Regions from separate parts of the Bradyrhizobium sp. Unk1 genome, predicted to be linked through region 4. Evidence: riboswitches for the same ligand, from Rfam matches in the RefSeq annotation. Region 4 holds a riboswitch; each other region holds the start of a gene.

Region 1 (3,985 bases), on a different contig from region 4:
TAAATGCGAAGCCGGCGAGCTGCTCGCCGAAGTACTGCACCATGTCATTGCGCTCGAACTCGCCGTGCACGAGGACGTCGAGACCGATGTCCTCCTGCCAACGTACGGCGCGCGCAGTCTCGTCCTTGAGGAACCTGTCGTATTGCTCGTCACTTATCGCGCCTCGCGCATGCGCCGCACGAGCATTCCGGACCTCTGTGGTCTGCGGAAACGATCCGATCGTCGTGGTAGGAAAAGCCGGTAGTCCGAAACGATTGCTTTGGATCTCGGTACGGCGGGGAAATGGGCTCGCGCGCCGACGCGTGGTCTGATCGATCGCTTTCATCCGGACAGCGACATTGGCATCACGGATTTTCGGCGAAGTTCGGCGGATAGTCGCGGCACATTCCGACTCGGCAAGAGCTAGCGCAACATTCTGGTTGCCTGCGAGTGCCCGCGCCAGGATCGCGAGCTCCCGCATCTTCTGGACTGCGAAAGCAAGCCAGCTCTTGACGTCGGAAGCGAGCCCGGTTTCGAGTTCAACATCGACCGGCACATGAAGCAGCGAGCAGGATGGGGCAATCTGTACACGATCCTTGCCGAGCTTCGCAATCGCGGGTCCGAGCCGCTGGCGCAGCGAGGACAAATTCGACCGCCATACATTCCGGCCGTCGACGACACCGAGCGACATGACGAGATCACTTCGGCCGCCAGCGATGACCTGGTCCAACAACTGTGGCGCCCGAACGAGATCGAGGTGCAGTCCGGCAACTGGCAGGCTCAAGGCGGTGTCCAGATTGGCCCCGAGGTCGCCGAAATAGCTGGCAACTAAGATGTTGATGGCTGGCCCCTCCTTTTCGAGCCGGTCATAGGCATGTCGCAAAGATTGTCGCGCCCTCTCATCCAGATCAAGAACCAGGCAGGGCTCGTCGAACTGAACCCAATTTGCCCCACGTTGGGCCAATTCCTGCAGAACCTCGATATAGGCCGGTATCAGTTCATCCAGTAGTGAGAGTGGCTGGAACGCAGGATCGGGACTCTTGCCGAGCTTTAGGAATGTGACAGGCCCGATCAGGACAGGGCGGGTCTGAAAGCCAAGGGCCTTGGCTTCCTCATACTCCTCGATCGGCTTGCGAGAGCATAGCCTGAAAGTCTGTCCCCTGTGAAATTCGGGGACCATGTAATGGTAGTTGGTGTCGAACCACTTGGTCATCTCCTGCGCAGGTGCGCCAAAACCCCGCGGTCCGTGACCGCAACTCGCATCCTGATCGTCGCATTCTGATCCGCGGGCCATGGCGAAGTACGTCTTGAGCGAAACGGATTCGCCTTTCGAGGCGTAGATCTCCGGGATGGCGCCAACCATGACACTTGTGTCGAGCACCTGATCATACAGCGAGAAATCGTTGGATGGAATGACCGTGACGCCGATAGATTTCTGACGAGCCCAATTTGCGGCACGCAGGCCAGCTGCGTCCTCGAGCAACTGCTGTTCGCTGCTTTTTCCGGCCCAGTAGCTTTCTAGAGCGAGTTTGAGCTCGCGCCTTGGACCGATGCGTGGCGTTCCTAGCGTGGCAACCGGAAGGGAGAGAAGAGACATAGCGTTAACCCCAAGTTGGGGGCAGAGGCCGTGGCGGACGCAGGCAGGGAAAGTCGCGCGGTGCGACGGCTGCTTGGCGCACCACCGGGACACCCCGCCCGTGGACGAATATATTGTCGGGGCAGGTCTCCTGGCTCGCGGGTCATCGCTTCTGTCCGGCCTTCCCGAAGCCGCGCAGGCTTCAGTGACATCGTTGGACAGCGGCTTGCCGCTCACAGTTGCGGGGGCAGCGCCGGCATAGTCACCGGCTTCCCTCTTAGCTCCGGATCAAATGGAAACCGGAGAACCTCGACGACTTGGATTATCGGCAAGAGAAGTCTTCCGTCAACCTCTCAGATTATGTCTCAAGCTGATGCTGCGACATCTGCTACGCGAATGACCGTGCATCTCTATCGTTGAGATGATGTAGAAGCGCTCTCCAATCAGCGATACGGAATGACCATCGCAGCTGCCCGCGGGCCGCATGCCAGATCGGTGGAAGGGACAAATGCGGCTTGCGCGGTCGGGACTGCTGCCTCGAGCAGAACGCATCTGTTGCGAGTCCCGGCTTCCCCGCGGTTGCTTGAGCACGTCCACCATCCAGCCACCTTCTCGGCCCACAGGATCCGTGTTGGTAGGCCCAAGCTGGCAAAGCCAGTAACAATACCCGGCCAGCACGTTGATTTGCGGTCCAGCCAGACTCCAAATGCTCGGCGGTGAAGATCGGCTTCGCCTCGTTGGCCATCGAGTGCAAAGCGAACCTGACTGAGGCTGTTCTCGACTTCCGGAGCGCCGCATGTCGAAAGGAGCGCCAAACGCACCATGGCCCATTGGCCGCAAATGCCCAAACGCATGGCAGAGATCGAAAGGCACATTCTGGCAACGATACCGAATCAAACGGTTCAATGGCGGCAAACGTGCTCCCAATTCTCATCAGAAACTTGGCACTGAGGCGTTCCGCTGCGCCGTCGAATATCCGGTGCGTGACGAGGATGCATAAGCCGCGCTGGATAGCGCTGAACGGAAACATCCAGACGTGGGCCAGTCGGAAAGTCGACAAAGAGGACACAAAAGCGGTTCGAATTGCCGTCTATTACCTGGCACGAAGAATGCAAGTCTTCGGCATGCCCAGTCTCCTCCTGCTGGGCATGTCCAGCACAGCAAATTGAGGCTGTCGCCGGCAGCGAAGTTAGCGGCGCGTGACATTGAGGGGAGCGCCTGCTCGCACGGGACACCATCGGTCTCCCCGTTGCGTCGCCGCTAACTTCTTGCGCTCGCGCATAACAGGTTGAAGGTTGCCCGCTTTGGAATGACGTGTGGATGAAACCAGATAGGCCGACAGTTATGAGGAAAATGTTTGGAAGACGCGCGTTATGGTTTTGTCTCGGTCAATCCCTGATCTGCCTGGCCGGGCTGGCTCCGACGAGCAACAGTGTTCGCGCCAACGAGAGCCCCCTTATCGAAAGATTCAAGTCAACGTGGCGAGCGCAAGACGGCGAGACAATAGAACAAATTATCTCCAACGTCTCGAAGGTGGCACAGTTTGTCCCTCGAATGTGGGGCGTCGCTGAACTTGACCAAAACGACTATGTTTTCGTTTCGTGGACCAGGCACCGGAATGATACATCAGACGAACAGTACGTTATCACCTGGAAGATCGCGCTCGACGGCACGATTCAACTTGCGTCGACCTATGCAAAGCCGATGGAATTGGGCTGGCGCGCCCTGGCGCTCTCGTTGATCGCCAGTGAAGTCAAGGATGGCAAAAGGGACGCAAATCTTCGCTTTCTGCATGATCCGAGCAACTTCAACTTTGTGACGACTACGCAAGGCCAGCTCGGCGATCTTCTGCGGCAGGGCCACTGCACTATCGTTGAACCTGTTGGAGTGGACTACTTGCCGAAGCAGAATGACAAGCCGACCGAGAAAGGTGATCTGTGGCGCGTTTTGCTTTTAGTGAACTGTAATATCCCAGGGCCCCGTTTTTTTACACACAACGGGGTCATCACTTTCGAGAAGAGCGAAGGGCAAGATTGGGAGCCGCAATCCTCCTTTGCCAAGCGTATCGCGGCCTTTCCACCTGGCTCCTGGTTCGCTCGCATGGAGCCAAAGGAACGGGAAGAGTTAGAGGGGAGCGAAGGCCCTCGGTAAAATGGTCGCGCAGAGCAAGATCGCGCCGCAGCTCCTTCCGCCGAACGCCTCAGAGCAACTGCAAGAGATATCAGCTCTACAATGTCCGTGTTTACGCTTTCGCAACAGTCGCGAGCCTTTCCCGCAGCCTTCAGCCCGTCAGGAACAAATCGGGCAGCCCGATTACCTCCGACTCTTTCTGCGAGGCGTCGAGCTCAGCGGCGCGTGCCAGCTGGCGAGATTTGGCCCCCGGCGCACCCGACGCAGTGGGAGGACACCAATCCGCGAGGAACCAGCTTT
Region 2 (3,985 bases), on a different contig from region 4:
TGACGGTGAGGTCGGTGATGTTGCCGTAGAGCCGCTGCGCGTGATCGAGCGCCAGGCGCTCGCGGTAGATGCTCTGCGCGCCTGCGAAATTGCCTACGGTCTGGTCAAACGACGAGATCTCGTTGTTGAACCAGTGCCGGTGGGCGTCATAGCCATAGACCTGGCTTTTCAGCGAGATGTTGTTGGTGATGTCCCATTGAAAGCCGCTGCGCAGCCAGAGCTCGTTGGCGCCGCTGTGATTGTCGAGCACATTGTAGTTCGTGGTCAGCGTGCGCGCGTCGATGGTGACCGGGACCGGCGTGCCGCCGCCGAGGTAATAGTTGCTCCAGAGGCCGGACACGATGCCGTACGTCGGCACGATGCCCGGCGCGTTCGCCGGCACGAGCGGCGTTCCCCAGTAGAAGCGGTCGTTGTCCTGCCTGTATTCGGTCGCGCCCCAGATCTTCAGGTTCTCGTTGACGCGATAGTTCAGCTGGCCCGATACGTTGCTGAGCTTCGAATAGGTGTCGTCGATAAAGCCCTTGTTGTTGAAATGGCTGATGTCGAAGCGGTAGTCGAGGCCGTTGATCAGCGTGCTGCCGCCCGATCCGTAACCGGCGCGATAGCCGTTGAAGGAATCGTAGGAGGTGAAGGCGTCGTTGACGATTGGTCCGGTGTGCGGCGCCTTGTTCACGTAGTTGATGGCGCCGCCGGTCGCACCGAGGCCCGCCACCAGCGAGTCCGGTCCCTTGATGATCTCGACCTGCTGGAGGCCAGCCACGTCCATGGGACGGCCGGTCATGGTCGACGGCCCGATCGGGATGCCGTTGTAGAGCGTGGAGATCTGGTCGCCGGAAAAGCCACGCATCGAGAAGATGGCGGGCGCGCCGGGCGCATCGCCGCCGGTGACGCCGACTGCAGCCTTGGCGATGTCGGTCGTGGTCCGGATGCCCAGGTCCTGCATCGTCTGATGACTGATGACCTCGACGGTCGCCGGCATCTCGCGCGCCGTGATCCCGAGCCGGGAGCCGACGTCGGTGACGGCGGCCGTGTTCAGCGGCGTCTGCACCGGGCCGCTCGGAGCTTGCGTGGCCGGAACGGCGACAGCAGGGGCGCCACGATTGCGTCCCGCGGCGCGCCGGGCCGCGCGCTGCTTCTGAGTGCCGGGGCTGACGGCAGGAGCCTGTCGCGGCGCAGGCGGCGACACGATCACCGGGCCGACCTCCCTGGAGCGGTTGTCCTCCGCCGCGCTTTGCGCGAGCGCCGCGGACGATAAGGACACCGACGCGAGCAGAGTAATCAGGAAAGCATGCGACAACGCTGGCCTCGCGCCAGCACGGAAATGAAGATCTTGCACGACAACGCTCTGCGGCGACGCAAACAAACCGTCACCGCGGTTGCCTTAGTCATCCACCTTCGCCCCAGGCGGCGGATGCACCGGCTACTTGTCCGACATCAGGGCACCCCGCCCAATGCGTTCGCGCGTGACCATGGCTGGCAGCAGGTTTCCTGGCTCGCGGGTCATCGCCTTCGACCGCCTTCCCAGAGGCCCAAACGGGGCTCCAGTGGTTCGTTTGGTCGTCGACTATCCGCCTACAGTTGCGGGGGCAGCCGCGGAATTGCCCACTGAGGTGGACGCACCGCATTCCCTTGAAGAGTCCTTGCGGACACTACCGATCACGAAACTGGCATCCGGGGGTGAGCGCGTCAACATCCGCGCGGGCTGTTGGACGGGCCGGTTGGTCGATGGTGGCCTTGTGTTGCTGTTTTGCACGATAGTCCGAAGGACCGCGTCGAAACGTCCAACCGGCCTCCGGACGAGCCTGGGTAACGTACCCTTGACCACGATCAATGACTGCCTTTGGTGTCCGAATATGCTACTGAGGCCGTGTTCCGGCCCGACAAGGCAAGTCGATATTGATGCAGTTCGTCCGTACCATCCTGGCAGTCGCCATCGCCATATCTCTGGCGATGCTGCCGGTCGGCGCGTCCGCGGCGAACCTCGCAATGTCGTCGGACGGCATGCAGACGGCCATGCACATGAGCGGCGACGCCGACATGTCGATGGACGAGTGTTGTCCCGACATGAAGGGAACGGGCTCCCATAGCGACGGCTACAAGTGCGGGATGGGTTTCTGCTGCGTTGGCGGGATCATCGCGCTCGGTGATGTCCGGCCCGTGGCGTTCGAACGTCTCGCCGTCATGGCCAGCACGATGGTTATTCCCCCGGATCAGGTCGTTTCCTTCCGCGGCGGCAGTCCTCCTTTCCGACCTCCTCGAATCTGATCTCGCAAAGCCCGAGACGCGAGCGGCATGCCTGCTCGCGACGACGACTGACGTGCGCGCTTCACGCGCCACGGCGAAAGATCAATTCATGAGGACAGGACAATGCTTTCCAAAATCAGCACCGCGGCTCTCGCCGCCACCCTTTCGCTTGCCGCTTCCACCGCGATGGCGGGCGCGGGCGACTACGCCTTCGAGCCCGTCACTCCGCAGATGAAGAAGGGCGAAGACGTCACGCTCGCCGTTCGCCTGACGAACAAGCAGACCGGCAAGCCGATACCGGATGCGGTCATCTTCAAGACCCGCCTCGACATGGCCCCGGACGGGATGGCCGAGATGGAATCGGCGGTCGCGCCGCTGCCGTCCAGGGAGCCGGGTGTGTACGCCTTCAAGACGGACCTGCCGATGGCCGGCCGCTACCAGATGACGCTGTCCGTGAAGGTGCAGGGCGAACCGGAGACCGTCACCGGCAAGGTGATCGTCACGGCGATCAAGTGAGCGTTCGGGCGCTGCCCGGCGGCGCCCGACATTCCCCTTTTTCCTTCACACGGACGCGCGCTCCCGGGCGCGCGGATACACGACATGAAAACGCTGCGTCTCCTGACGGCTCTTGCGCTGGGCGGTGGCCTGGTCCTGGCCGGTTACTACTGGCATTCGAACGGTGCGGGCTGGCTCGCCGAGGCCGACATGACGTCGGCTGCGGCTGCCGCGGAGCGAACGCCGCTCTACTACCGCGATCCAAGTGGTGCACCGCTCTGGTCTGCGGGTCCGAAGAAGGACGACCGCGCGCGGGACTATCTGCCGGTCTACGACGACGATGGAGCGGCCGTCGCGCCGGCGCTGCCGAAGGCGCAGGCGGCTTCGCCGCGAAAAATCCTTTACTACCGCAATCCCATGGGGCTGCCCGATACGTCGACCGTCCCAAAGAAGGATCCGATGGGGATGGACTATGTCGCCGTTTACGAAGGCGACGACACCGACGACGGCACCGTGAAGCTGTCGCCCGGCAAGATCCAGCGCGCGGGCGTGAAGTCCGAGCCCGTCGCGCGGCGCTCGATCCGGGTCTCGGTGAAGGCGCCCGGCACGATCCAGCTCGATGAACGCCGCGTGTCGGTGATCGCGATGCGCGCCGAAAGCTTCGTGCAGAAGGTTGCCGACGTGACCACCGGCACGCGCGTGAAGGCCGGCCAGCCGCTGATGGAAATCTACAGTTCGGCCGTGGCGTCCGCGGCTGCGGAATATCTCGCGACGATCACCTCCAAGACGGTCGGCGGTGTCGAGATGTACGGTCGCGGCTCGCGACAGCGGCTGGTCAATCTCGACGTTCCCGAGTCCGTCATCGCGGAGATGGACAAGACGCACACCGCGCCCGTCGCCATACGCTGGTCTGCGCCGCGCGACGGGGTCGTGCTCGAACGCAACGCGATCGAAGGTATGCGGGCCAATCCCGGCGACGTGCTGTTCCGGATCGCGGACACCTCGGTCGTCTGGGCGCTGGTCGACGTGGCCGAGCGCGATCTCGGCAACATCGCGGTGGGGCAGTCAGTCGCGGTGCGCGCGCGCAGTTTCCACGGCCGAAGCTTCACCGGGACAATCGCCGTCGTTTATCCGCAGGTGAACCGCGACACGCGAACCGTTCGCATCAGGATCGAGCTTGCCAATCCGGACGCGGTGCTGCTGCCCGACATGTACGTCGATGCCGACATCGACACGGCCGATGCCA
Region 3 (3,985 bases), on a different contig from region 4:
ATTGTTTTAGATCATTTCCAGAAACTACGTAAGGATCGGAATAGGCGGAGACGATGCGCTGGTCTCGCAGTCTTGATTTTTCTTCCTCCTTCAGGTGAAGCACGAGGGCACATCGCAAAGACGCGCAACCATCCCTATGCTCAGGCGGTGATCGCCGCGGGCTGGATTACCTTGTTCTTCGGCTTTGCCCTCTGCCCACTCGCCTTCATCTGGGCCTATGTCGAGGTGCCGGCTCCTCGAAATACGGGAGCCTCGTGATGGGCGTCCCGATCATCAACACTTTCGTTGTGCGGCTGCTCTTGCTATTCCTCTTCAAGATCGCTGCGGTTCAACGTATTCTGGAAGCTTTCGCCTTCCCTGGTCAGCCTGCCGGCCTTGCTCGGTCTCCTCATCCCGGGGCTCGGTCATCGTAGTGCGCAACGCGGTCTCTGGGGCGGCTATGCCCAAACCCAATGCGACTTGTTGGTAGTGTTCTAACAGCCGCTACAGAAATATCATGAGAAGCGATGAACCATATACTTGGCCTGCTCGTCGTAGCTAGCAAGCTTCTCGTTCACTTGCGGGTCTTCCAGCGTCTGGAAGCTATTCCTCTCCCAGAACCTCGTTGAGCCGTTCACAGCAACCAGGGAAACGTTTGGAAGGTGCGCGCGCCTAGCGTGGCTAATCAGCTTGCGCACAACCTCGGACGCTGCGCCGCCAGACCGCGCCTCGGGCAATAGCGCGATATCGTGGATATAATATGTGGATGCGGCGTCGGGTACGGATTTTAGAAGGACATTGAGAGCGGGTGGCTTTTGAAGTGCCAAGGATGGATGAAATATAGCCAGCAGCACCAATCGCCTCGCGCTCAAGCACGAAGCATCCGGCGGGGTAAAGCCGAAGCCGCTCCGAGAATACGGCCTCATCCTCAGGGTAATTGAGGTGAACGCGATCTACGATCGCGTTCACAGATGGAAGATCTTCGCACTCCATTGCTCGCCAAGGCATGCAATGCACTTTCAGTGATTTATTAACCGCTGTTCACTAGCATCAAATGCTGGCGGGCAACAGTACACGCCCTGACGCTCGGCTGCTCAATCCGTGAGCGGAACAGACTCTAGTCCTTTTGTCCCGAGGTCGTATGCGCCGTATAGATGGGCCGATTCGAGGCCCTTGGGGAAAGAGGAGCAGAACTGCTCAAAGTCGCGGAAACCTTCATTGCCAATCCCGAGCCAAGCCCCTGCCAGGGGGGAGGAGTAGAGACTCGACGGGAAGCACCTACAGCGGACATCGCCGGGTGAAGGGATAGTCCAGACCACGAACGCCGGAAGGGTGACAGGCGACGCGATCGGATCATGAAGCGTTTCAAATCGTCCCGTCAGGCTCAACTTTTCTGTCAGTTCATGATCAGGTCGCGAACCTTTTCCACATCCTCTCTCTCGGAGCCGTCACTGCCGACTTCCGTCGTGCTTCGCGCGAGCGAGCCTTTGCGACTTGGCGCGAGATCTCCACGACAAGCGCTCGCCGAACCTCGACCTTGGGGCTGCTCCAATTCGTTAACTTGACGGTGCCGCCTTGACGAATCTCCGCGAGCGGCGCCTATATGTAGCCCGTCACGGGTCTTCCATTCCCGCATCTCGTAGGATGGAAGCTAAGAGGGAACCCAGTGCGCCGGCAACGGCTATTCCGAGGCTGCCCCCGCAACTGTAAGCGGCGAGCGGTTGTCATCATGGTCACTGGCGCGACAGCGCTGGGAAGGCCGACAGCCGCAGCGACCCGCGAGCCAGGAGACCTGCCGCGACAGAACGAACGTCCTCGGGCGGGGTGCCCCGGTGGGTTGCTTGCAACTGGTGATATTTGCCCGGTCTCCTCGCAAGTCGTCCGCACGGCCCCCCAGCCTCAAACATCGCGGGGTTGCCGATGTCGCCGTCTTACGATTTCGATCAGCATGGTCATCTCATCGAGATGCCGAGTGTGCGGCCGCTCCCAGCGCAGGCCAAGCCTACCACGCCTGAACTGTGTCTTGTGCAGCCGCCGCCATCGCCGGCTCCGCTGCCAAGGCCCCTCGCGCCATCGCCAAGGCCGTCTGACCTCACGCTCGATCGGTCGCGCGACAACCTGCTGACGTCGTTCGGCAAGCTGACGCTGACCGACCGTTATCTGCTCGCCGGCGAAAGCCTCCAGGACATGTTCGCCCGGGTGTCTTGCGCCTTCGCGGACGATGTTGCGCATGCCCAACGTCTGTATGATGGGATGTCTCGACTGTGGTTCATGCCGGCCACACCGGTGCTCTCCAACGGCGCCCCCCCGCGCGGCCTGCCGATCTCGTGCTTCCTTAACTCGGTGTCGGACTCGCTCGAAGGCATCGTCGGCACCTGGAACGAGAACGTCTGGCTTGCCTCCAACGGCGGCGGCATCGGCACCTACTGGGGGAATGTTCGCTCGATCGGCGAGAAAGTGAGGGGCGGCGTCACCTCGGGCATCATCCCGTTCATCCACGTCATGGACGGCCTGACGCTGGCGATCAGCCAGGGCTCGTTGCGGCGCGGCTCGGCGGCGGTCTATCTCGATATCCACCATCCCGAGATCGAGGAGTTCCTCGAGATCCGCAAGGCGTCCGGCGACTTCAACCGCAAGAGCCTCAACCTACATCACGGCATCAACGTCACCGACGAGTTCATGCGTGCCGTGGGTGCCGGCACCACGTTCGCTCTCCGCAGCCCGAAGACTAACGAGGTCGTCCGCGAGATCGATGCCCGCCAGCTGTGGCAACGTATCCTTGAGAACCGGCTGCAGACGGGCGAGCCTTATCTCTTGTTCATCGACACCGTGAACCGCGCGCTCCCCAAGCACCAGCGCGAGCTCGGCCTCAAGGTCTCGACCTCCAACCTGTGCAGCGAGATTACGCTGCCGACCGGCATCGATCATCGCGACGAGGAGCGCACCGCGGTGTGCTGCCTGCCGTCGCTCAACCTCGAGACCTGGGACCAGTGGAATAAGGAGCCCGGCTTCATCGAGGACGTCATGCGCCTCCTCGACAACGTGCTCACCCACTTCATCACAGTGGCGCCGGACGGCATGAAGCGTGCCCGCTACGCCGCCCTGCGCGAACGCTCCGTTGGCCTCGGCGTCATGGGCTTCCACTCGTTTCTCCAGGCCAAGGGCATTCCGATGGAGAGTGTCCTGGCCAAGTCGTTCAATCTGAACATGTTCCGACAAATCCGTCGCGATGCCGACGCGGCATCCGTGGCGCTCGCTCGCGAGCGTGGCCCGTGCCCGGATGCCCTGGAACGCGGCGTGATGGCGCGCTTCAGCCACAAGATGGCGATCGCGCCGACCGCCTCGATAAGCATCATCTGCGGCGGCACCAGCGCCTGCACCGAGCCAATCCCGGCCAACATCTACACCCACAAGACGCTATCCGGCGCCATCTCGGTGCGTAATCCGCATCTCGCCAAGGTGCTGGCCGCCAAGGGCACCGACACCTCGGCGACCTGGCAGTCGATCATCGCGCACGAGGGGGCGGTCGCCCATCTCGACATCCTGTCGGAGCACGAGAAAGCGGTCCTTCGCACCGCCTTTTGAGGTCGACCAGCGCTGGATCGTCGAGCTTGCCGCCGATCGCGCCCCATTCATTTGCCAGAGCCAGTCGATCAACCTCTATCTGCCGGCCGACGTCGATAAGTGGGACCTTCCACATGCTGCACTGGACGGCATGGAAGCGTGGGGTGAAGAGCCTCTACTACTGCCGTTCAATATCGATCTCGCGCGCGGCGTTCGCCGGCAAGATTGCCGAGGATGACACGGCAACGCCGGCGCCGCAGCGCACCGACTATGAGGAGTGCCTCGCATGTCAATGATCGATCTGTCGTCCGTCGATCCGCGCACGCTGATCGGCAAGGGGCGCGTCGGCCTCCTTGATTCGACCGGCAGCTATGACGTCGATCGCTACGCCTGGGCTTACGAGTTCTGGAAACGCCAGCAGCAGACCCACTGGATGGGCGAA
Region 4 (3,985 bases):
CTCGCCGCAATCGCCGCCGACGTCGTGGTATTGCCGATGCCCATCTCGCCGAAGATCAGGAGATCGGGCCTGCCGGCTGCCGCGCGCGCGACTGCGCGCTGACCGGCCTCGAAGGCGAATGCCAGCTCCGTCGGGGTGAGCGCGGCTTCCACGCTGAAATCGCGCGTGCCCTGGCGCGGCTTGTCGGTGACAACGCCCGCGATCGCCTCCTGCGCCAGCGTGCCGGCGTCGACGACCTCAAGGTTTGAGCCAAGCTCACGCGCCAGCACCGAGATCGCGGCACCGCCCGAGGCAAAATTCGCCATCATCGCGATGGTCACTCCTTGCGGATAGGCCGACACGCCCTGCGCGACGATGCCGTGATCGCCGGCGAAGACGATGATCGGCACCCGCGCGGCGCGCGGCTGCTCGGTTGCCTGCAGGCCCGCAAGCTCGACCGCAAGCTGCTCCAGCCGGCCGAGCGCGCCGGCCGGTTTTGTGAGTTGCGCCTGACGCGCGAGCGCCGCCTCGCGATGAACCGCGGAAATCTCGGGGCATTTTTGGGTGACCCATTCGGGGAGCATGCTGCCTCGCTTACGGCCTGCGCTTGAGAATGTAGCTGTCCATGATCCAGCCGTGCCACTCGCGCGCATCCTGTCGTGCGGCAACGATGCGCGGGCCGATCTCGGCCAGAACGCCCGACATGGCAATCTGATCGGGCATGCCGAGATAGGCGCCCCACCAGATGTGCAGCCCGCTTGGATCGAGCGACTGGAATGCCGTGCCACCGTCGAGCATCACCACCACGGTATCGACGCCCTGCGGCCAGCCGCCTTCGCGCAAGCGACGGCCCGTCGTGACCAGGAAGGGCTCGCCGATGTCGTTGAGCGGGAGCGCATGCGCCGCGCAGAGCGCCTGGATCGAGGTGATGCCGGGCACGACCTCGATATCAGGCAAGGGATCGAGACGCCGCGCAATGCGCAGCGAGGAATCGTAGAGCGAAGGATCGCCCCAGATCAGCAGCGCGACCTTGCCGTCATCACCGAGCTGGCTCGCGATCGTCCGCGACCACGCCGCGGCCACGGCCTCGTGCCAATCGTCCACGCCCTTGTGATAGTCCGCTTCACCGGCATCGCGCACGGGAAGGTCGAACTCGGCAATACGCGTCGTTTGATTGGTGAGCACATCCGCGCAGATCGTCCGCCTGAGATCTGCGAGATCGGATTTTGCGCTCCCCTTGCGCGGGATCAGGATGAGATCGGCCGCGTTGATGGCTTGAACGGCGGCGCGCGTGAGCTGCTCGGGATCACCGCAACCGATGCCTATCAGGGAGAGCGTGAGCATCGCGCGTGCAGGGGCGGCCATCGCGGCCGCCCCTTGTCTCTTAGGCCGCGTTGTGAAGGCGCGGCGTGACGAAGCCGGGCGCGGTGACGCCGCGCAGCGATTTCGCCAGCGCCAGCACGGCGAGATCGGCGAGCGGCTCGATCACGATGACGAGCGCGTAGGAGGCCGCGAAGGTTGCGATGTTGACGAGATTGGTCGCACCGAAGCCGGAGCCATAGAGCGCCCAGAACGCGACCCAGGCGATGACGCCGGCCTGATACGTGGTCGACAGCGCCAGCGCCTGACGGTACTTCAAATCGACATAGGCGGTGTTGCGGGCAATGATCCGCGAGGCAATCGCCTGGATCCCGAACAGCGGCACCAGCAGCGTGGTGACGTTCATGCCGAATTGCGGCAGATCGGGCGGCTCGAAGAAGATGCCCTGGAACAACAGTCCGAACGCAAGGCCGAAGGCCGCCGGCGCTGCCCCAAACAGCAGGAACAGGGTCGAGCCGAGGATGAAGTGCACCTCGGAGACGCCGACCGGGAAGTGCGGCAGGATCTCGAAGAAGACGAACACGAGGCCCGTGGTGGCGAGCGTCCGCGCCGCGAACGACGTGATGCCCTGCTCGCGCACGGTCTCGACCGCGAGCTTCAACGCAACGCCGCCGACGGCGATGCCGGTTGCGTAACTCAACACGAGCTTGGCGCCCGATACTATCCCGGGTTCGATATGCATGGTTCAGTTCCTTCCTGCCGTCACACCCGACGGCCTTGGCCACAAAACATGCACGGCCGGTTTCCTGGCTCGCGGTTCACTGGGGTTCTCCGGCCTTCCCGAGCCTCGCGGCCCAGTGGCTGATCGGAGCCCCTCACCGCTTACAGTCGCGGGGGCGGCTGGGGTTTTGGGCGGCGCAATTGTCCGCCCACCCCCATTCCCGATTATGCTCCGGCGGTTTGCGCCACCTCGAGCACCATGCATCTCCTGTGTGCCCCTTTCGCCAGCCGGGCGTCAAGGGCGAAGGGCGGCCGGGACGGTCATGACGGATAATCCCCCGCCAGCGCGCCAAACAGGATCACGGCGGCCGTCGAGGCCGCGCCGCCCCGTGCAAGCTGTTCGGCCAGCTCGGCAATGGTGGTGCGGACCAGCCGCTCGTCGGGACGCCCGAGGGATTCGGCGAACAGCGCCGGGGTATCAGGGGCGAGGCCGTGCTCGATCAATTTTGCGACAAGCGCCGGAAAGGTGCGCCGGCCCATATAGACCACGGTGGTCGCTTCGGGGTCCGCCAGCGCCGCCCAGTTCAAATTCTGCGGCAGCTCGCCGGTGACATCGGCTCCGGTCACGAACTGCACCCGGCGCGAGGTGTGGCGCCGGGTCAGGGGAATGCCGGCTTGCGCGGCGGCGACACAGGCCGAGGTGATTCCGGGAATGATCTCGTAGCCGATGCCGGCTTCGCGCAGCGCCTCCAGCTCCTCCTCGAGCCGGCCAAAGATGCCGGCATCGCCCGATTTCAGCCGCACCACACGGACGCCTGCCGCGGCGTAGTCGACCAGCAGCCGGTTGACGTGGTGCTGCTTGGTCGAGGGCCGCCCCGCGCGCTTCCCGACCGCGACGAGATTGGCGCCCGGCCGGGCCAGATCGAGGATCGCGCCGGAGGCGAGGTCGTCGTAGAGCACGACGTCGGCATCGCGCAGCCGCGCGGCGCCTTTGACCGTGAGGAGCTCGGGGTCGCCGGGGCCGGCCGAGATGAAAGTGACAAAACCGCTCACCGGTCCTCCGCGATCAGATGGAAGAACGTGCCGGTGGCACGACCGCGGCGCGAGCCGGTCTCGGCGATAACGGCGCCTGTTGCGTCTTGCACGACCGCCAGCGGCGTATCCGGCTGCGCGACAATCGTCGAATAGTGGAACTCGTGACCGCGCAGGCGCGCGCCGACCTGATGGCCCGGCATCGGCGCGGCGAGCGCAGCGAGACGATAGCCCAGATGCATGCGGCGCTTGGCAAAGCTCGTCTCCAGTCCGAGCAGGCCCGTCATCTCATGGCGAATGCCGTCGGCATCGGTCAGAGCAGTTCCCAGCACCATATAGCCCCCGCATTCGCCGTGCACCGGCCGTGTGTCAGCGAAGGCGCGCAAGCCGCTGCGAAAGCGGGCATTGGCGGCGATCGTGCCGGCATGGAGCTCGGGATAACCGCCGGGCAGCCAGCAGACATCGGCGCTGGCATCGGGCGCTTCATCGGCAAGCGGCGAGAAGGTCGAGATCTCGGCGCCGGCCGCGCGCCAGGTCTCCAGCATGTGCGGATAGATGAAGGAGAACGCGGCATCGCGGGCAAGCGCAATGCGCTGTCCGGGCGGCGTCACATTCATGCCGTTTGCCGCCGGTTGCGGCAACCAGCTTGCGGCCGATCGCAGCACCGCATCGAGATCGACATGCTCGGCGACGAAGCGCGCGGCTTCGTCGATCAGCTTGCCGATCTCGGCCTGCTCTTCGGCCTGCACCAGGCCGAGATGCCGTTTCGGCAGGCTGATCTCGGCATGGCGCGGCAGCGCGCCGAACACGGCGATGCCGGCGTCGTTGAGTGCACGCCGCACGAGATCTTCATGACGCGGGCTGGCGACGCGATTGAGCACCACGCCGGCGAGGCGCACACCCGCGCGATAGTCACGAAGGCCTGCGGCGATCG

The links. A riboswitch is a leader RNA that binds a small molecule or an ion and turns the genes downstream of it on or off. The one in region 4 is predicted to bind cobalamin.
Region 1: linked by a shared signal. The riboswitch ahead of metE (5-methyltetrahydropteroyltriglutamate--homocysteine S-methyltransferase) and the one ahead of AC5ZFO_RS01125 (energy-coupling factor ABC transporter permease) in region 4 are both predicted to bind cobalamin.
Region 2: linked by a shared signal. The riboswitch ahead of AC5ZFO_RS43735 (TonB-dependent receptor) and the one ahead of AC5ZFO_RS01125 (energy-coupling factor ABC transporter permease) in region 4 are both predicted to bind cobalamin.
Region 3: linked by a shared signal. The riboswitch ahead of AC5ZFO_RS46115 (ribonucleoside-diphosphate reductase subunit alpha) and the one ahead of AC5ZFO_RS01125 (energy-coupling factor ABC transporter permease) in region 4 are both predicted to bind cobalamin.

Annotation. Positions count from the first base shown of each region.
Region 1 is NZ_JCAMOP010000046.1:56,474-60,458, forward strand. Features, by position in the region: gene metE (5-methyltetrahydropteroyltriglutamate--homocysteine S-methyltransferase) at 1-1,576, opposite strand, end outside; cobalamin riboswitch at 1,680-1,882, opposite strand; gene AC5ZFO_RS39135 (nodulate formation efficiency C protein) at 2,900-3,706, shown strand.
Region 2 is NZ_JCAMOP010000065.1:8,678-12,662, reverse strand. Features, by position in the region: gene AC5ZFO_RS43735 (TonB-dependent receptor) at 1-1,297, opposite strand, end outside; cobalamin riboswitch at 1,462-1,669, opposite strand; gene AC5ZFO_RS43730 (hypothetical protein) at 1,900-2,265, shown strand; gene AC5ZFO_RS43725 (FixH family protein) at 2,368-2,760, shown strand; gene AC5ZFO_RS43720 (efflux RND transporter periplasmic adaptor subunit) at 2,845-3,985, shown strand, end outside.
Region 3 is NZ_JCAMOP010000091.1:4,786-8,770, reverse strand. Features, by position in the region: gene AC5ZFO_RS46130 (DUF3302 domain-containing protein) at 73-258, shown strand; gene AC5ZFO_RS46125 (GNAT family N-acetyltransferase) at 495-905, opposite strand; partial or broken gene AC5ZFO_RS46120 (hypothetical protein) at 1,317-1,558, shown strand; cobalamin riboswitch at 1,579-1,793, shown strand; gene AC5ZFO_RS46115 (ribonucleoside-diphosphate reductase subunit alpha) at 1,900-3,564, shown strand; partial or broken gene AC5ZFO_RS46110 (hypothetical protein) at 3,512-3,628, shown strand; gene AC5ZFO_RS46105 (hypothetical protein) at 3,678-3,839, shown strand; gene AC5ZFO_RS46100 (ribonucleotide-diphosphate reductase subunit beta) at 3,830-3,985, shown strand, end outside.
Region 4 is NZ_JCAMOP010000001.1:263,505-267,489, forward strand. Features, by position in the region: gene cobT (nicotinate-nucleotide--dimethylbenzimidazole phosphoribosyltransferase) at 1-563, opposite strand, end outside; gene cobF (precorrin-6A synthase (deacetylating)) at 574-1,323, opposite strand; gene AC5ZFO_RS01125 (energy-coupling factor ABC transporter permease) at 1,364-2,041, opposite strand; cobalamin riboswitch at 2,079-2,294, opposite strand; gene cobA (uroporphyrinogen-III C-methyltransferase) at 2,341-3,072, opposite strand; gene AC5ZFO_RS01135 (cobyrinic acid a,c-diamide synthase CobB) at 3,069-3,985, opposite strand, start outside.